3 regions of the Paenibacillus sp. FSL R5-0923 genome follow, and region 1 is predicted to be linked to each of the others. Evidence: riboswitches for the same ligand, from Rfam matches in the RefSeq annotation. Region 1 holds a riboswitch; each other region holds the start of a gene.
What was found. A riboswitch is a leader RNA that binds a small molecule or an ion and turns the genes downstream of it on or off. The one in region 1 is predicted to bind cyclic di-GMP.

Region 1 (6,966 bases):
GGTTGGATGATTGCGTACCTTACCGTACACGATAGGTTGTGTAGTTTCAGGATCATCCATTTCGTTATGTCCATGACGACGATAGCCGATGAGATCAATAACGAAATCCTTTTTGAATTGATTGCGATATGCACTAGCTAAACGAACGGCTGATATACAGGCCTCAGGATCATCAGCATTGACATGGATAATTGGAATTTCATATCCTTTGGCGATGTCACTCGCATAATGCGTTGAACGGGAGTCTTCGCTTTCTGTCGTAAAGCCGATCCGGTTATTAACAATGATATGGATCGTCCCGCCATTCTGATAACCTTGAAGTTTGCCAATATTAAGTGTTTCTGCAACAATCCCTTCACCTGGAAAAGCAGCATCGCCATGCATCAGTACCGCCATAGCTTTACTGGTATCAATCTTCGGCAATCCGGCTGTGCTCCGATCTTCTTGAGCAGCACGAGTGAAGCCTTCCACGACAGGATTGACGAATTCCAAGTGACTTGGGTTATTCGCTAGTGTTATTCTTGTGCGTACGGTTTCTCCTTCACGGACAGCGCGATCTGCACCCAGATGGTATTTCACATCACCCGTCCAGCCATAGTTAATGCCTGTAGAGCCTTCGGAAGGGAAAAGCTCCTTGTTCGGAGAATGATGAAACTCTGAAAATATAATGTCATAAGGTTTGCCCAAAATATGTGCAAGAACGTTGAGGCGACCACGATGCGCCATGCCCATCAGAATATGCTCTGCGCCGTCATGCGCAGCAGCGCGTACGATTTCATCCAGCATCGGTACGAGAGCGTCATTGCCTTCCAAGCTGAACCGCTTCTGACCCACAAAGGTTTTGTGGAGGAAGGTTTCGAATTGCTCTACTTGGATCAGGCGGTTTAGCAGCTCTTTACGTTCTGCATTATTTAAAGGCGCTGGTGAGCTTGTGGATTCTGCCTGTCTGTTCAACCATTTCAGTTCTTGTTCTTCATGCACATGCCCGAATTCATAGGCGATTGTCTTGGTGTAAGCCTGACGCATACGCTGAACTGCATCCCATCCGGTATGCACATCATTCGGCGCATTCTCCCAAATGAGCGTGGCAGGTAGTGCGAGCAGATCCTCACGAGTCAGCTCATAGGTTTCGAGTTCAAGATATTTAGCCATGGGATTGTGATCGCGCTCAAGCGGATCAATATCAGCGGCCATATGGCCATATATACGAATATTAGCGATTAGCTTGGAAGCTCTTACTGCCTTTCTAAGCCATTCGGTGTCTCCCGAAATGCGAGGCTGTGGAGCCGGTTCGCTATCCGGTGTTAGGGGTGGGGGACCCGAATTTGTAAAAAGCTCGCGATAATTATTCTCTACGGTGGAAGGATCTTTCACAAACTGTTCATATCTTTCTTGAATGTAGCCTAAATTGGGTCCGTAATACTTACTCCAAATGGATTCGTTATAGGGCTCTTTGGCTGCCATGAATACATCCTCCTTAACGGATGAACTCCATACGTGACATTTTGTGTCAACGCTTACTGGAGCTGTGATGATTGCGGTTTCATTTCTCATCTTATTGTGCTACTTTCCACACGTGTAATCAATTCATTCTTTCGTCCAATACGTTCGCAAAATGGTATGGGTTAGCTTGTTCTAATGAAAAGAACGCTGTTTCTCCTCATTACCCATTCCTAAGGCCCACTAAAATGATTCTAATATCCTTATTTTTAACTAATAGGGAAGGAAGTATCATTATATTGGCTTAATTAATTTTATGAATGGGACGAGTATCGTGTTAATAGGACAAGATATCGCACAAAATCGCTTCTATTTTTTGTTTTTTAATGGAAAAACTAATCAGAAATCGACACACTTTTCCACTTTAGTATAGTATAATGTTATTGCAGTTAGCGATTTTCATATATTTCAAAGTAGATCCTTTCGTGTAAAGGGTCCAGTAAAAGGTAAACCTGCCGAAAGGCAGGGGCACAAAGTCGCGGGTCTAAGGTAGAAATACTATGACAGCCGGATTGCCTGGGGACGTAAAATCTTAGGAGGAGATTTTTTGGACAAGTCCAACCAGGGAAGCAACAGAGAACAGCAGTTCATTGATCTAGACGTTGAGTGGGTACATTTATTATTAGCAGCTAAGAAGGCTGGCATAAAGGCAGATGAAATTCGTCGCTTCTTTCATGAGAAGACTGTGCAAGCCGTGCAGTAATACATTCAGAGCATTAGATATCAAAAGAGCACAGCGATAACTCGCTGTGCTCTTTTTCTTTATATAAGAATCTATAAGTTTCAGACTTGGTCCTTATATTCTGCTAGAATTCAAACGCCTTTGCGGTCCATGTTAGGAGGGCGAAGGCGCTTATGTTTAATAGTATGAGTAGAAGAGGATCTTATCAGGTCAGGTGGAATATTAATCCTTCTGATCAAGGCGCCATTTCTGGTAGTCCAGAAACTCCTTGAATTCGCGTTTGCTTATGCCTGAGGCCATAGCTTCCTGCACCAATCGGAACCATTCCGAATCTAAAGGTGACTCCTCAGCATCATTAGGTTCTCCATAGAGCAAAGCGTGGATGGATACCTGAAGCGCATCGGCGATCTTTTCGATAAACTGAATTGAAGGATTGGATTGGATGTTTCTCTCCACATTGCTAAGATACGACTTAGCAACATCCGCTCTGTCCGCAAGCTCAGATAGGGACAATCCCTTTTCTAGGCGGAGATGCTGGATACGTTGGCCCATATTTTGTGGCACTATACTGACGCCCCTCCGTAATTTTTGTTATTAGTATAACAAATATCAATAAATTCGACAAAGTTTATTGTAAAGAGAAGAGCAGCATCTACTTATCCGCTTTCCGGAATAAGAATCTGCTGCTCTTCGAATGGAAGACTTATTAGATTATTTAGCGGATCCAGCAGTTTGCTTACCTACGAAATCCCAAGTCAGAGTTAATGAATCTTTTTGGAAGTAGTTTTGCTCTTGGCCGTTATCAACAAATTCGAATTGAACGGTGAAGCTATCATTTGTGCCGGCCTTAATTCCAGATGCTTCGCTAGTACCCCAGATTGCATCAAGTCCAGTATTTTTTACGAGATCCGGTGTCTGAGTCTTCAAATCGGCTAGGGTAGTTTCCCAAACTACTTTCTCTTCACTACCAGGTAAGATGCCGCTTTTATCTTTATTCACCAGGAATTTAACTTTGATGGATTTTGCCAAATCGTTAGCGCCGTTGTTACCACCTACATCATTAATAGAGGTAGCTGTTTTGAGGAGGATCGAACCGATATCAAGTGTACCGTCATTTTTTAGTTTGAAGTCTCTTTTGATCGTATCGCCTGGCTTCAGATCCTTCAAATCAACGATAACAGAAGGATCAGAGTTCAAATCCAGTGTACCTGCTGCGAATGTAGCGGTGCTTTGTGCAGTGTCGCTAAAGTAAGCGAAAGTTCCTCCACCAATCAATGATAAACCCAGTGCTGCAGATGCTACGCCAAGACCCAATGTTTTTTTGATACCCATAATTAAAATTCCTCCTCGGTTTTTGTGGTTTTTTTATAAAAGTTATATATTGTAACTTCCGGTTCGTAAGCGGAAGCGGACAATCAACGGATTACTGTATTTCAGTTGGAGGTGGAGAGGTGGGAAGTATAGCAGCATTTTTCTTTTCGAGTGCAGCTACAGCCTTCCATGATGAATACAGGGCATAGAGCAGGAGCATCAAGCCTGGTACGATCATGAGCACAACACTTCCAGCTTTGGAAACTGCGAAATTCATAGCGTAACCTACATAAGGTACGGTGACCCCGGTATACTCAGCTACAACATTCGTGGAACTGGTAGGGTTCATATCAGGTGCATCATTGTTATCACCTTTCGTGCGATACATGGCTTCACCGGTAGCGTTATTCATTGTTGCTTCTACAACACGGTGAGTAATGAGCAGGTTTTCTTCATTTCTAAAGGTGATCACATCGCCTTTTTTGAAGCGATTCATATCTCCTCCGGGTTTTAAAGCGACAATCGATCCGGTTTGAATCCCTGGTTCCATCGAACCTGAGAGTACCGATTTGATCTGGTATCCGAAGAAGGCAGGTTCACCGCCGGAGGCCTTTGATAAAACTACGGCTACCACCAGCAGAATGAATATCACAAGCATGATGCTCGATAATGTATTGTTGATCATTTTTTTAATCCGCATATTATTCGCCACCTTTAACTTGTTGAGGGTCCGAAGGGGCTGGTGTTGCTACCGGTGGGGAAGTGGTTGTATCTTCCGCTTTTGGCGCCTCCTGAGGAACCGCTTGCTGTGGTACATCTTTTGGAATCGTTAGCTCTTCACCAATTTCCGGAACGACCGGGTTAGTGGCTGGGGCTTCAGGCTGTTCTTTATTTATTTTCTCTGGAGCAGCTTCACCTGTCGGTGGAGTCACTTCCGATTTTGCTTTCTCCTCAGCTTCAGCTTTCGCTTTGTCCTCAGCTTCTTGCTTTTCTTTTTTCTCCAGTGCCAAACGTTCTTCTTCTTTCTTCGTTTGTTCCAGCGCCTCTAGTCGGGCTTTCTCAAGTGCTTCCAATTGTTGTTCACGGGTTTGACTGATCAATTGGAGCTGACTCTGAAGATTGCTGATTCCTGAAGTAGCCGATTCTTTAAGACCATTCATTTCAGTATTGAGATTTTCATAAGTGGAGGTAAGTTCGCTAGAGATATTTCCGGCCGGCTGACTAAAAGGAATCAGGAAAGGTAACGGCTGCTGAAACGCCTCGTTGCGTAACTCGGGTTGTCCATATACATCACTGGTCACTACCGAAGCAAATGGAAGCCCGATGTCGTGTATGGAGTTTAGATATTGGATGACTCCCTTTAAGGAAGCATTCAGGGATTCAGAGATTACACCGCTTTGATTCAGGCTGCTTTGCAGCTCTCTGAAGAATTGTTCATCCTTGATTTCTAGACAGTTTGAATCTAGAGAGGTCATATATCCTCCAATCTGGAATAGGACGGCTGCTGCTGCGTTCAGCTCACCATTGATTTCGTTCCAAATTTGGCTGTTGGTGGCCAGTTGCTCATTCACGCCATCGATTTGAGATTGAAGCGCGGAGATTTGTGTGGAAATCTCTTGCGCTGCGACATCAAGCTCATCCAGCGTCATGCCTTCTATTCCCGAAACGTCTGAGAGACTGCCTGAAGGGGTATAGCTTTGCAGCGATCCTTTTAAAGCAGTAGCTCTTTCGATATGATCTTTGAGTTCTGTTAGAAGCCCCTTGATCGAGTTTGGAAATACTTCGCAAAAGCTAATTGTGCTAGTGGTTTGCGTAGTAGCTCCAAAACCACCATAGGTACTACCCACTTGCTGCGAGGTAGTCAGAAACAAGACGGAGACAGCCATTCCTGATTGCAGAACACGTAATCCGATTTGTTTCTTTCGTTTAGGTCTTCTTTTTGCTGATCTGGGTCTCAGAGGAATACCTCCCCTCAATGTCTTGAGTTTCTTTGGTTCGTTATTATTGTTCTTTATTGAGAACAACTTCTGTAATGAATAATACATGGAATAAATTGAAAAGAAAACTGTCAATAAGTCTCGTTTGTGCTCTATAAAGAACAAAAATGTTAATTTATCTCTATTTATCTCGCTTTATCGCTTGATATCTATTTTTATTCTCAATTGAGAACGATACATAGGAGGGGAAAGTATTAAAAATAGCCTAATCATGCGAGAGGCACGATTAGGCTATTAAGAATTCTTGCGAGTTTAATTGTGGGCTCAGTTAGGGAAGACGAGTACCACGTGAACTAACATATAGGTCATACCATTCTTTACGAGTAAGCTCCAGCTTGTCCGCATCGGCGCAGGCAGCGATGCGCTGCGGATTCACAGTCCCAATCACAGGCTGAATAGCTGCCGGATGTGTCATTAGCCAGGATAGCACTATGGCTTCGGGTGTTGTTCCTTTTTCATCTGCAAGTTGTTTAACCATGGCAGCTGTCTGGACGATATTCTCTGGTTGATCCTCTAATGAACGTCCGCTAAATAAGCCTTGTGCGAGTGGGCCCCAAGCTTGAAGCTGAATGTTCTCCATTCGACAATGTTCAAGGGTTCCTTCGGGAAAGGTAATATCCTTCCAAGGTTCACGGTTTACACTGATTCCAGCATCGACCCAGCTGAGCTTGGCTAGGCTCATGTGTAACTGGTTTACGATAAAAGGTTCATCGCAATAGGCTTGCAGCATTTTGATCTGCGCTGTGCTCATATTGGAGACGCCGAAATGACGAACTTTACCTGTTGCCTTTAATTGATGCAAAGCAGAAGCTACTTCCTCTGGATCCATTAGGGGGTCAGGCCGATGGAGCAGCAGAATATCAATATATTCCGTTCCTAGTCGCGACAATATTCCATCTACACTGCTTAGAATATGCTGGCTTGAGAAGTCAAAGACATTAGAGCTGTCTCCAGGCTCCATTAGCTTAATACCGCACTTCGATTGAATAATGATTTCTTCGCGGAGTCCTGGGCGTTCTTTAAAGATTTGACCGAATACCTTCTCGGCTTTACCACGGGTATAAATATCTGCGTGATCAAACATATTGATACCAATAGATAGTGCTGCGTCGACGGCTGCATGTCCTTGCTTAACATTCTCGGCGGTAATCGGTTCATGATCCCAGCCCCCACCAAATCCCATACAACCTAGAGCAATACGGCTGGCTGGTATACCGCGCTTGTTTAAAGGCAGTGTTATCAACAATGTGATTCCTCCTAGGAAAATATGATTGCGTACACGTACATATTGTACACGCTTAGATTCTAGTGTGGTATTTATTGTCTCTGCAAAAGCGAAAAAAAGAGTAGAGGTCCTAAGGACTCTACTCTGTATTAAGTGGTGTTCCAATGTCATTCAACTTGCGTGCTACAACATCATCATAGAGACGTTGTAGCCATTTTAGTTCAATAAGGGTGTGTTCATAGGTGCCGTAC
Region 2 (6,966 bases), on a different contig from region 1:
ACCCAGCTATCTCTCTTACTTCATTAACAACTTTCCCTGCCTCGATCGCGTGCATAATGGAATTCTGTTTCTCAGCATACAAACTTGTCGCATATTGAATCGATGCTACAGCCTTTTCCTTCGCGGAAGCTGCCTGTACCAGAATTTCTTCGGAGGTATTTAGTGCGACTCCCGCCTTATCACTTAGCAGATCTGCATTGGAGATAATCTCTTGTACTGTTGCATTTACTTCTTCTGTTGTAGCACTTAAAGATTCACTTCCAGAAGCAACCTCTTGCGAGGAATTATAAATTTGATCCATTGTAGCATTTACTTCCTCAACTGTTGCAGATAATTCTTCGCTAAGTGCACCTAACTCTTGTGCTGAGGAAGAAGCACTAGTTACGATGGTTTGTACTTGCTCTGCCGAATGATTAAGAGACTTCACGATTCGACCAAATTCATCTTCAGCATCAAACTTAGCTCTTTGAGTCAGATCTCCTCGACCAAACGCCTCTGAAAAGTTCAGGATAATGGTTACTGCTCGTGAGAAATATCTTCTCAAGGACAAATATGAACCGATTGAAATCAGGATAACGAGAAAAGCAACAATGATATTGACCGTAAGTCCTTTTTGAAATAGCTTCTTATTCTGAACATCTGCATATTGGGCACTTCCTAAGTTCATTTCAACTAATTTTCCAAGGTCTTCATTTCGTTTCATATTTAACGCTTCAAGATCAGAGATGATATCTTCAGCAGGATCATATGTAGGGGTATTTAGCATCTGTTCAAGCATTGGAAGCTGAATTTGCCTATACTGTTTCGTTAATGATAAAACTTCAGCATAAATCTCCTTTTCGTTTGGGAGGGAACGTGTTTCTTCATACTTATTCAAGATTTCATTGTTTTCAGCTTGAAGCTCAACAACTTTCTGATAACTCTCTTGAAGTTCGCTTGGATCATGACTAACGATCATCTTATTCGTTAAGGTTACTATTTCATGATTATTAGATTCGAATTTCCCAAGTGCATAAACTGACGTAAGATCGTTCTTATACATACTTCTAGAGTTCGCATACATATTGCTGAAATACACACTACCAACGATCGCAATGATCAGAGCACCCAACAATAATATTGTATTTGTAACAGTAATTTTGCCTACGATAGTCCAATTTCTCATTTTCCTCATGCTTTGCACTCCCTATGTACTTTTAATTAAGCTTTCATATTCTGCTACTGGCATTGGTTTCGCGAAATAATAACCTTGAGCGATTTCACAATCTATTTGTTTCAAAAAATCAATTTGCGCCTCTGTCTCAACTCCCTCTGCCACAACTTTCATATTTAAATCCCTAGCTAGCTTGACCATACTGGCAATTACTATCTTCCCTGTCTCATCATTTGACTTACTCATCAGAAAAGCCCTGTCTAACTTAATGACATCAGCAGGGAAATATTGCAATACATTTAAGGAACTATAACCTGTCCCAAAATCATCGATAGCTATGGAAAATCCTTTACGTTTCAACTCCAACAAAATATCTCTAACAAACTCTAAATTTTGGAATACAATAGACTCGGTCAGCTCTAACTCTATCAATCTAGCAGGTACCTGGTACCTGTTAATAATATTCGTCAAATGGAGCAGGAAATCATTATGATATAGGGTTATAAGCGATATATTCACTGAAATCGGAAGTGGCTGGATTCCTTCCTGGATCCATTTACTCAACATGATACATACTGATTTAAACACCATTAAATCTAATTTCACGATAAAGCGATTCCTCTCAAATATGGGGATAAATACTGCAGGAGATATAAGTCCCTTCTGAGGATCATTCCATCGAACCAATGCCTCAGCGCCATGAAAACTGTTCACTCGCAGATCCATTTTCGGTTGTAAATATACTATAAATTCACCATTTGTCATGGCAGCATCCATCTTTCTTACGATGTCTTGCTCTTCGTGTATCTGCAATAGCAATTGTTCGTCAAAGAAAGTGCATGAGCTCTTGTATCCACCTTTAATGGACTTACAAGCGATTCCTGCTCGGTCAATACATGTGAGGATATCGCTCTGACGATCATCTATACAGTAAATTCCACAATTAATCACTAGCCTAAAACCTTCTTCATTTCCAAACGTATAGTCGCTCATTTGTTCAGTAAGTACTTGTATACGGATGAATAATTCCGCCTTATTGTCATACGAAGTGAAAAGAATAAAACGATCACCCCCTAAGCGTCCAATGACATCCTCGTCTAATGTGTTTGCTGTTAAGCTATTAGCCACTTGAATCAAAATGCTATTTCCTTCATGAAAACCGACAATTTCATTTATGTATTTAAATTGTTCAATATCAAATTGCAACACAGCAAACTTTGTATTCGGTTTCTCTTTAAGTAAATACTGAGCATCTATAACAAATTTATTCGTTCTAGGAAGATGTGTTAACTCATCCTCAAAGGCAATCCTCTCCATCTGTTTCCTAATTTTGCTCTTATTTAATAGAATGTTAACAAATATGATCAATAATAAGACAAACATGATTACACATAATAAAAAAGTCGCCTGACTCATTTGAGACGCTTTGGCCATGATCACATCTTTCGGTATCACGGAGAGAATATACCAGTCCTCAACCCCCTGGATGCCAGAATAGCCAACCATTTTGCTATCTCCGTTAATCCAAAATATTCCTACTCCAGATTTTTTTGCGGTTATGTTCTCTTTAAAGATTTGCAGTTGTTTCTTATTTCTAGAATCAATACTTATACTTTCGAATATGTTATCAATTGACTTATCCTCTTCGAGATTCTTCGATTTGATAATGACTTGTCCCTTTTGATCAATGATTTGAGAATAACCATGACCTTTAAAGAAGGAAACTGCAAGAGCATCATAAAGATCCTGTGTATATTTGCTGGCAGATAAAGCACCCTTCACTTCACCTTTAAACTTAAGTGGACTATTGATCGTGATAATTTCTTTATTGGAGATCTTATCTAAGAATGGATCAGAAATACTGCTAATACCCTGCAGAGCTTTTTGGAATCCTACTTCATCTGATACATCAAACATCGTCCCATCTGATGCATAAGCTTTACCATCTGGGCTGTTGATGCTAATTCGAATAAAATTATATTTTTTATCAAAGTGATGCAGATATTTTTTGGTCTTATCCCAATCCATATAATTGATTTCCGAAATAGAATCAGCAATTCCATCTAATGAATCTAATCCACCCTGTATCATATTTCCAATCGATCTACTCGCATGTATCGTAGCTTCTGATGTAGCAGCAACCGCTTCTTGCTCATAAGAGTTAGCAGTACATTTTATGAAATAGTAAGAGCACCCCCAAAATATCAACGTTGCCATTATGACGAGGCCTATCATTCTCCATACTCTCAGTGGTTGTGTTTGATCCATGTACTATCATCCTTTTTCCGATTTATTACGTTTTTATTAGAAAACGAATTAAAAAAAGCCGCTATCAGAATGATAACGGCTGCATATGCATCAAAAAATAAGATCAAGAAACTCCAACTGCATGCAACCGGCTGTCATATCTATATGTAGATTTAGACCCTATGGCTTTGTGTCCCTACTTTTCAATAGGTTTACCAATATTCTGTTTTAACTATTATTAGTCATAAATACTCTATTAATAATAGGTTGCCTCCAAAAGACCTATTTCCGTAGTAAATTTCAATTTTCCCATGGGAAAATTTTCACAAATATCAATGTTAACTTTAATATAATATTTATTAATGTAAAGCAACAATTCTGCGAACAATTATAAAATTAGATACTAAAGCCCAATGCAACATTTAAATATGTCACATTGGGACTTACTTCTCAACACGAATTATGTTTATCTTACAAACGCATAACGAAGAACAGCTTCTTCTAAAATATCAATCCCCATAATGATATCATCCAAGTCTGTATATTCATTAGGATGATGACTAAGTCCATCTATAGAAGGAACAAAGATAAGCCCTACTGGGCAAAGTTTGTTCATGTTCATGGCATCATGCCCTGCCCCACTAATCATCCGTTGACTCGATATCCCTTTCTCTTCACAAATGGATTCTAGAACCTGACTGATCTCATCAGATAATAGGACGGGTTCCTCCGAAATAATTTCCGTACTCTCAATTACAAGTTGTCTATTTTCTTGTACTAAGGATATTGTTTGATACAAATGGTCTAACACACGTTGCCTGGATGCCACTGAAGTAGATCTGATATCAATTTTAATTTCTACCTCTCCCGGAACCACGTTCATAGCGCCATTCAAGATATCTATCACCCCTAGCGTCGCAACCGTTCCAAATTCTTGTTCGAGTTTGGCTGCTTTCTCAAGCTCAAGTGCTATTTCTGAGGCACCCAGAAAAGCATCTTTTCTCATATTCATAGGTGTCGTTCCTGAGTGGGATGCCTTCCCTGATATTTGAATATGAAGCCTCACGGGTGCAGCAATTCCAGTCACAATTCCAATTCTTTTATTATTGTTTATTAAGACAGGACCTTGCTCAATATGTAATTCAAAAAACGCTTTTAATTCTTCATTCTCTCTACTCGCCTGATCAATACTGTTATAATCCAGTGCACATAGCGAAAATGCCTTTTCCATGGTAATACCGTCTTTGTCCTTCAAAGATCTATATTTCTCCTTCTGAAATAACCCTGACATTATTTTGCTGCCTACTGTTGAAATACCAAAACGCGAGGATTCTTCACAGGCAAATGAGATAATTTCGATCGGATGATCCGTTTCAATCCCTTTTTCGTTTAGACGTTTGATCACTTCCAAAGCAGCCGTTACACCTACTACCCCATCGTACTTCCCACCTTGATATACCGTATCCAAGTGAGAGCCCATTACAACGGGTGGGAGCCCTTCTATCTTCCCATTCCTTCTAGCAATCACATTCCCGCAATGATCCATCCGGATATCTAAATTTTCAGCCTTACACATCCGCATAAAAGCACTCGTACATGTCTGCTCTTCATTTGTATAGGCAATTCTAGTGATGCCCTTCTCACCCGAGTTATATTGATTAATATTATCAAATAAAGCCTGATATCTTCTCTTTCTATCCATGACAGTATCTCCAATCCTGGGTATTCATGATTATGGTTTCATCAAAATTCGTGAATGATATACAATAGAGGTATTGCTAGTCTTTAAAAATTACTTACTTGATGAGGTGTAATGGATAGCTATGAAGAAGACCATTATTTTTAAAGAAAATGACTCATTTACAATTAAAGCTGATTTTTATGAAACAAAACGTCCCCAAGCCCCTGCTATTGTTTACATTCACGGAGGCGGCCTACTTTGGGGTGATCGAGAAGATCTATCCGAGGAAATGATACAACTTTACACTAATAATGGCTTTGCGCTATTTTCAATTGATTATAGATTAGCTCCTAGATCAACACTTTCTGACATCCTTGAAGATGTCCAAGATGGCCTTCTATGGTTAGTGAATGAAGGACCAAAACAATTCTCCATTGACCCCTCGAGGATCGCTGTAGTGGGAAGCTCAGCAGGTGGTTTCCTTGCACTAAGCACAGGAATGTTTACCCATAAGCCACGTGCGATTGTCTCCTTCTATGGATATGGCGATATTAGCGCTCCATGGGCACTCGAACCAAGTAAATTCTATTGTGAAAAGGATATCGTCTCCATGGAGATTGCAAAAGGTTCAGTGTCCGATCAAATCATTACGAGCGCAAGCGTAGACGAGCGTTTTCTTCTCTATTTATATGCAAGACAATCCGGTCGTTGGATTGAAGAAGTTACGGGCTTGAATCCTTCTCTACATAAGGAAGAACTTCTCAAATTCTGTCCTATTCATCATGTAACTAAGGAATTTCCTCCTACATTGTTACTGCACGGAACGAACGATGTAGATGTGCCGTATGAACAATCGGTATTCATGAGAGCTGCGCTAGTGAAAAAAGGAGTACCGGCAAAGCTTATTACTATTCCAAACGGAGAGCATGTATTTGAAAAAGATTTCGATAACCCTGTTGTGCAAAAAGCTCTTCATCAGGTGATTGATTTCCTTCAGCTTCATCTTGCTGAGTAGGTCTGTAGAAGAACAGGAAAATCCGGCACTAAAATAGTGCCGGAAAATATAGGAGACCGCATGAATTATTTCTTGTTTAATTCGTGGAAATGCGTCCATAAATGATCGCAATCTTCTCTAGCTTCCACTTTAATCATATTAACAACACTCTCATCATGACCCACAAAATATTCGCGAAGGTGAATGTCAGAGAAGCCATGCTCTTTCGCATCATCTCTTGTGCTGCAATAATGAACTTCCTTAACACCTGACCAAATAATAGCGCCCATACACATCGGACACGGTTCACATGTGGCATAAATTACACAATCCGATAAGTCCATCGTGTCTAGCTTTTTGCAAGCTTCTCGGATAGCTACCATTTCCGCATGTGCGGAAGGATCCGTGTCTCTCATCATTGTATTGCTAACCGCTGCAATCACCTCATCGCCTCGGACAATCGTTGCACCAAACGGGCCTCCAAATTTCTTGTTCATACCCTCGATCGTTGCATCTACGGCCAATTTCATGTAATCCATTTCAAAATTCCTCCTCTAGTTTAATTGGGATGATTTTAGTGTTTTGCTAAAGATGGTGTATAGAACAAAAGAAACAATTAAGCCACTAAAGAAAGCAAAATCATTCATCCTAACTAGGAAGGGGATACCCTTAAGAAATGCACCTGACATAGGAAGGATGAAGCTGACTGCTAGAACAGCCATCGCAACAGGATTGTAACCATTCTTATATTCACCATTGCTGCCTGCTGGGACATAGATATTATCAAGATTTAATACTCTTTTCCGATGAATAAAGAAGCTTGAAAGCATAATGCCCGCAATTGGACCAAAGATGGACCCAATAAAGCTATAGAAGTAGAATAAGGTCGTT
Region 3 (6,966 bases), 130 kb from region 1:
CTGCGCGTTTCATAAAAATCTCCCTTATTTTTTAATTAAAATCCAGACTTATTAATTATAACGGTCTACCCTCAATCCTTCAATCAATGTTGGGGTTTAATGTAAGTTTTAGAGACCAGTTCACAAAATAGGCACGCAAAATAACCCCCACAGCCCCATTTACTCTGGCTTTCTAGCTTTTCCGAATTAATCCACAAATAATCCAGCATACGATATATTCAAATCAAACGCTCTCTCTTGCTCTGCTTGTTCCCCTTCCAAATCAAACAAACCTTATCTTGGAATTCATTATTATATTTGCCTTTTAAACAATACTGTGTTATATTTATATCGTATTTGTTTTCGATATATTGTATATCCCCATCAAGAAGATGTCAGGCCGACTATTTTACACTTCGGCAATTTGGACACAGAGGCTTCATGTTTTCTTGCAGAAACTTTCCTTTTTATGAGACTAAATTCGAAATATAGCATTCCGATTCACACTGGCGCGGTCAATGGAGCCGCAAGGGCAAAAGAGAGGTAGGGCTTTTGTCGTATTGGAAGGATTATTCTCGCCACACGGCTGCTGGAAATAACAAGGAATTAAGACACCCGTTACTCACGAACGGCGGGGGATGAATATAACGAAAAAGCATGGCTGTACGAACCTTACATAAGGACACATGCCATGTGTGGAAAAATATAGGCGCCCGATAACCGCTACCTAGCGGATATCGGGCGCTGTCTACGTTCAGGGCATCTAATTTACATACTGATTCACAAAAGCTGTTACTACGTTTATATACCCCGTCTTATCCATATCATAAGCTAACCCATGCCCTGCTTGTGGCACTACGAACTTCTCTTTGGGACTCTGACATGCCTCATACAATTCATTCATCATACTATATGGTACAAAATTATCGGCATCCCCATGAATAAAAAGAATCGGCACCTTCGCCTTCCTCACCTGTTTCAAGGCAGACGCTTCACTAAAACCATACCCTGCTTTCAAACGAGTAATTAGACTCGCACTTTGAATAAAAGGGAAACTTGGCAAGCGATACATACGCCGTAGTTGGTAGGCTAATTGTGCTTTAACTGAGCTGTAAGCACAGTCCGAGACAATAGCTTTGACCTGCGGCGGGAGATTTTCACCTGAGGTCATTAGCACTGTAGCACCACCCATAGAGACCCCATGAAGCACAACTTGAGCACTGGGCCCAGTCTTTTCTATTATATATTCAATCCACTGCAAATAATCCTTGCGCTCATGCCATCCAAAACCAATATAATTCCCAGCGCTTTCCCCATGTCCCCTGGCATCGGGAATCAGGATATTAAAGCCCAGTCTCTCGTAATAGATTTTGGCGTACGCCCCCATATCCTTCCCTTTTCCAGAATAACCATGAGCTAGAATCGCCGTACGACCTTCAGCACGATCCGAAAGGAGCAAGTACCCTCTTAGTTGTAGCCCGTCCTCAGATGTAATCTCCACATTCTCAAAGCTCTGACTGGAGATCCAATCCTTCCCCTCACCCCAAGAAGCCCCGGCAACCGGGGGATCAACCTTCAAATCACGATTATTACTCAGGAATTCCTTCGGTGCTCGTTTAATAGCAATTCCATAAAAGAAAAAGCCCGCATAGATCAGAGCTCCTATGACGATGACAGCGCTAATGAAGAACCATACCAATTCATCTTCCCCGTCCTTTCTTAATATCCGTTGTAAATCAGTATAACATCTACTTAGAATGCGCCAAAATATAACAATCATAACAAAAGAAAACCGCCATCGGAATATGTCCCGAAAGCGGCTTTACTATTCTTCACGGCATAACTTGTATTCAAGCTACAATCACCGTTTATTATTTCTTGCTCGAGAATCTATTTCTCATTAGCAATCCAATAAGTGCAAAACCTAGACCAGTTACATAATAAGGGACTGAACTTGATTCTCCCGTTTTTGGAAGTTCATCCACAGGTGGATTACCTAGCGGGATTGTATCATCCACTACAGCAATATCCTCTGGTGACGGCGTTGGTGTTACTGTCAATACTGGTCCTAATGGAATCTCCTCCTCATCAACAAGTACCTCTGTATTGCTCGACGGTGTTGGTGTTGGTACTGGTGCTGGAGTCGACGAAGCTACAGGGCCCAGCGGCACAGGATCATCATTAACAACGATAGTACCAATTACAAATGATGGTGTTGGTGTCGGGAACACCGGAGGCTCCGGCGTCGGTGTTGGCGTCACTTCCGACGACGGTGTCGGTGTTGGCGTTACTTCCGGCGACGGTGTTGGCGTTACTTCCGGCGACGGTGTCGGCGTTGGTGTCACGATCGGCGTTGGCGTTGGTGTCACGATCGGCGTTGGTGTTGGTGTCACGGTCGGCGTTGGTGTTGGTGTCACGGTCGGCGTTGGTGTTGGTGTCACGGTCGGCGTTGGTGTCACGGTCGGCGTTGGTGTTGGTGTCACGGTCGGCGTTGGTGTTGGCGTCACGGTCGGCGTTGGTGTTGGCGTCACGGTCGGCGTTGGTGTTGGTGTCACGATCGGCGTTGGTGTTGGCGTCACGGTCGGCGTTGGTGTTGGCGTCACGGTCGGCGTTGGTGTTGGCGTCACGGTCGGCGTTGGTGTTGGCGTCACGGTCGGCGTTGGTGTTGGCGTCACGGTCGGCGTTGGTGTTGGCGTCACGATCGGCGTTGGTGTTGGCTTTGGTGTGTGTGTTGGCTTTGGTGTGTGCGTTGGCTTCGGTGTCGGTGTTGGCTTTGGTGTGTGTGTCGGCTTCGGTGTCGGTGTTGGCTTTGGTGTGTGTGTTGGCTTCGGCGTTGGTGTTGGCTTTGGTGTGTGTGTTGGCTTCGGTGTCGGTGTCACGCACGGCGTAGGCGTCACGGTCGGCGTTGGTGTTGGTGTCACGGTCGGCGTCGGTGTTGGCGTCACGGTCGGCGTCGGTGTTGGCGTCACGGTCGGCGTCGGTGTTGGTGTCACGGTTGGTGTCGGTGTTGGTGTCACGGTCGGCGTCGGTGTTGGTGTCACGGTCGGCGTCGGTGTTGGTGTCACGGTCGGCGTCGGTGTTGGTGTCACGGTCGGCGTTGGTGTCGGAGGTGGTTCTTCCCCTCCATATGGATACCAATGCATCTGCACCCCACCAGCAAATCCCTTTGCAATCAGCGTCCCATGCAGTTCACCGGAATTATAAGTTACTTTTGCAAGCGGAGCTAGGATAGTTCCTTCTATTGTTAAACTTCCAATATCAACAGTGCTAGCTTCATAAAAATTAAATAATACCTTGTTAGGGCTACCTCCCCAGATTTGAAAGCTTGGAATGTTAACTGAACTTCCGCTAACGTTAATGATAACTGTGGCGCTATTTGCAATATTAAACTGTAAGCCATTAGCACCAGCGAAATCGGCAGCACTAAGATTAAGAACGTTAAATGGTTCCGGAGCATCAATCGTTATTTTCCCATATTCCTTTTTGAAAGTTCCTATTGTAGCAAGCGAAGAGAATTCATTAGAACGTCCAATAAGAAATTGCTCTTCAGCATCAAAATCAATAGGAGTCCCTTTTCTCGCTGGTTCTTTAAGATCTACACCGTTGCTGGAAAAAACACCACCATAAACGGATGCTCCATGAACAGTCCCATTAGTAAAACTGATGTCATTACCAGCAATAAGAACATCTCCACCTGGATTATCCTTGGATACGCCGTAATTCTGCAAAGTAATATTACCTTTGGCCGCAAGGCGCCCATGAACCTGATCATTAGATTGTTTGAAATCGCCAAAAATAAAAGTATTAAAATTCCCTGCAATACCTAACACAGGTGTAGGAGTATAGGGAAGCACCTCCCCAGCCGCATTTACCAAATGACCTCCAGAAAGACCACTACCTACTGTCAAAATCCCCGCTAATATTAGTGCTAGCAGCGGTTTCATTCTTCTTTTCAAAAAGCACACCTCCTAAATCTATGATTTATATTCAATCAGAATAATTACCAGAAACTCTAAAGGACCTAACAACAAAAAAGACCGCCAAAAAAGAAGTGGAATTCCCTTCTCATGGCAGTCGGACGGTCATAGCGCATTTAAGACACTTTAGACTCCTGGACTTTGCGTCCCACCCTTTCAGGCGGTTTGCTATTATCATGATAATATATGTATTGACTTGCAGATTAGAACTAGCATTTTAAGCATCCTATTAAATAATCGTCTATGACTTTTAATACTTTTGAACTAATAATAGTTTAGCGCTCCATCCCCACAATTGTCAATCAATTCCTTTTGATATTCATACGCGTAAGCAAGCACAAAAAAAGCGCCTAAAGGCGCTTCACACAAAGGTTTTCCTTTAATTTTAAAGTAACTTTATCCAACCTAATATCGATATCCATAATGGAATACTTAGAATCAAACCAAATACCATTCCACGGCGGAGACTTCCTTCCTCATTCATCCTAATTCTCCCTTTATATAAGTCTGAAGCATTATTTTTTATTATTACAATTTTAATATATTTTATTCTTTCTAATTTAGTTGTGAATTCAATCACATTGGACTAGCTGTTTAGAAATACCATTGATTATTTTTGGAATATCGGGGTAGAATACGAATATACGTTCCCATTAGAGGTGATGAGATTCATGAATAGAGCTGAAAGCAGGGACAACATGCTGGTGAAATCTTATTTATTGCTTCCGATGATTTTATCAGCTTTCGAACGGGACTCCACCATTCTATCTGCACATTTACGAACACCCACCCCCTATCTGGAGGTTCTTGAAACAGCCGCAGCAGTTGCTACAACAGATCTAAGAGATGTTCGTTCAGAGATGAGAAAACGGGGAATCAAGGTTTATGAGCAGAACAGACTTAACACGGGGATAGAAGCCAAATTTATATGTCGTGGCTACCATGAACGAATGCTGCTGTTAAACGACATTGTCGCTGCCCAAGCTGCCATTCATATGCGCAGATATCTCGGTCTGGATATTTCATCTTTTAAGAGCTATGAAGAGCAGTATCAGATTAAGTGAAGTAGCGAAGAAGCTGCCCCCCTCCCCCATTTAATTAGCGAACAAAAAAATAGGCCTTACCATGGGAGTTGGCAAGACCTGAGAGATTTATACCACAAAACACTGGGGGGTGTTTGGTGTCTTCAATATATACCTTGAACCTGAAAATAAGATGATGCTCACATGAAAATTACATTAAAAAACTTCAATTCGTCGCTTAGGCTAGATCCGGATGCTCCCATAAGCTTAATCTACCTTTAGCCGGGATAGGATAACTCAGCGGAAGATCATTCTCAAGCTTCCAAGCAAAGCGGCCATCACTATAGTCACCAAAATCATATTCGTTCCCCTTATCCATTCCCTCAGCTCCAGTACCGGTGGAACCTCATAACACCCCGTGAGCTGACCTGTCGCAATAATAGCTCCTGTCGGCAAATTATTCGCTGTATGACCATGCTTCGCCAATATCGATTTGAACGGTTCCTGTTCCCATATTTTCTTATCTATACTCATCTGGCATGAATCCCCGACGCTCCACGGTAGGCTAATCTCCTTGACCGAGCTTCGAATTGTTTTTCACCAAGAGCAATCAACTTTGCCCAAGGCTGTCGTATCGTTAAACATCGCATCATACCCATCCCTTCAATCCATCCAGAAGATACAGAAAAGCGCGGTCTCCGAATTCCCGGAATACCGGCTGTATAAGCATTGTAAGAATGCCGGTGAATGGAATTGCCCCCGGACTACGCATTACGAGTGTTCCCCCAGCATATTCTACAAAGTTCTGTATGGTACAGTTTTGTTGCTCATTATAAGGTTCTATAAGGTTTTGTAAAGTTCCTCATGATGGTAGAAGAAATGGTGGAATGATATTCATTCTATCAAACTATTGCGTATATATAAAAATTTAGCAGTATGTCCCTTTCTTAGAAACTATTTCATCCATAATATAGTGATGTATCCAAGGAGAGGAGATGGAACATGTCAAACGGTTGTAATACAAATGCTTACGCTCCCTGTTCAACAGCTGAAGGCAATTCAACTGCAGCAACGGGAGTGGCGTCACACGCAGAAGGCTTTAGAACGCAGGCTGTCGGCGATACTTCCCACACTGAAGGAACATTGACTATATCAAGAGGATTTGCTTCCCATGCCGAAGGCTTACTCACTCAGGCAAATGGTCACCTGTCACATACAGAAGGAGCAGATACTTCCGCATACGGTCCGGCTTCTCATGCGGAAGGAAGCTCTACTGTAGCTATCGGCGGCGCCGCTCATGCCGAGGGCTTCCGCACTCAGGCAGTAAACGAAGCTTCTCATGTGGAAGGGTCGCTGACCATCGCACGAGGTGCTTCAGCCCATGCGGAGGGTATACAAACTCAGGCGAACGGTCCAGCATCGCACAGTGAAGGATTCAATACATTTTCCGGTATTGATACCGCCCATGCCGAGGGCAACTCGACCGCCGCTACCGGATCCGCCTCTCATGCGGAAGGCTATCGCACTCAGGCAGCGAACGATGCCGCCCATGCCGAGGGCACACTCTCGATCGCAAGAGGTCAATCCTCCCATGCCGAAGGAAAGGAAACCCAGGCAAATGAGAACGCCGCCCATGCGGAAGGGATTGAGAGTATTGCCAGCGGTATCGGTTCACATGCCGAGGGCAGCAGAACCACCGCTACCGGAGGCGCCGCCCATGCGGAAGGCTTTTTAACCGAGGCAAGCGAGGACGCCGCGCATGCAGAAGGGATTGAGAGTATTGCCAGCGGTGTCGGTTCACATGCTGAAGGCAACTTCACCGCCGCTACCAAAACCGCTGCCCATGCGGAAGGCTTTAGCACTCAGGCAAACGATAGCGCCGCGCATGCAGAAGGGATTGGGAGTATTGCTGATGGTTTCGGTTCACATGCCGAGGGTAATTCGACCACCGCTATCGGATCCGCCTCTCATGCGGAAGGTCGTCGCAC

Region 2: another riboswitch for cyclic di-GMP. It lies ahead of MKX35_RS26945 (bifunctional diguanylate cyclase/phosphodiesterase); the one in region 1 lies ahead of MKX35_RS01550 (anti-repressor SinI family protein).
Region 3: another riboswitch for cyclic di-GMP. It lies ahead of MKX35_RS00980 (choice-of-anchor A family protein); the one in region 1 lies ahead of MKX35_RS01550 (anti-repressor SinI family protein).

What each region holds. Positions count from the first base shown of each region.
Region 1 covers NZ_JBBPAT010000001.1:338,135-345,100, reverse strand. Annotated here, with positions in the region: gene MKX35_RS01555 (2-oxoglutarate dehydrogenase E1 component) at 1-1,464, opposite strand, end outside; cyclic di-GMP riboswitch class I at 1,936-2,020, shown strand; gene MKX35_RS01550 (anti-repressor SinI family protein) at 2,048-2,203, shown strand; gene MKX35_RS01545 (helix-turn-helix domain-containing protein) at 2,405-2,734, opposite strand; gene MKX35_RS01540 (TasA family protein) at 2,894-3,514, opposite strand; gene sipW (signal peptidase I SipW) at 3,606-4,193, opposite strand; gene MKX35_RS01530 (hypothetical protein) at 4,195-5,379, opposite strand; gene MKX35_RS01525 (aldo/keto reductase) at 5,759-6,733, opposite strand; gene MKX35_RS01520 (PadR family transcriptional regulator) at 6,855-6,966, opposite strand, start outside.
Region 2 covers NZ_JBBPAT010000002.1:437,682-444,647, reverse strand. Annotated here, with positions in the region: gene MKX35_RS26950 (methyl-accepting chemotaxis protein) at 1-1,174, opposite strand, end outside; gene MKX35_RS26945 (bifunctional diguanylate cyclase/phosphodiesterase) at 1,187-3,421, opposite strand; cyclic di-GMP riboswitch class I at 3,541-3,627, opposite strand; gene MKX35_RS26940 (M20 family metallo-hydrolase) at 3,867-5,102, opposite strand; gene MKX35_RS26935 (alpha/beta hydrolase) at 5,224-6,096, shown strand; gene MKX35_RS26930 (nucleoside deaminase) at 6,162-6,614, opposite strand; gene MKX35_RS26925 (cytosine permease) at 6,630-6,966, opposite strand, start outside.
Region 3 covers NZ_JBBPAT010000001.1:208,825-215,790, forward strand. Annotated here, with positions in the region: gene MKX35_RS00970 (NusG domain II-containing protein) at 1-13, opposite strand, end outside; gene MKX35_RS00975 (alpha/beta hydrolase) at 743-1,759, opposite strand; gene MKX35_RS00980 (choice-of-anchor A family protein) at 1,851-3,935, opposite strand; cyclic di-GMP riboswitch class I at 4,046-4,136, opposite strand; gene MKX35_RS00985 (hypothetical protein) at 4,628-5,020, shown strand; gene MKX35_RS00990 (hypothetical protein) at 5,276-5,512, opposite strand; gene MKX35_RS00995 (hypothetical protein) at 5,628-5,750, opposite strand; gene MKX35_RS01000 (peptidase G2 autoproteolytic cleavage domain-containing protein) at 5,981-6,966, shown strand, end outside.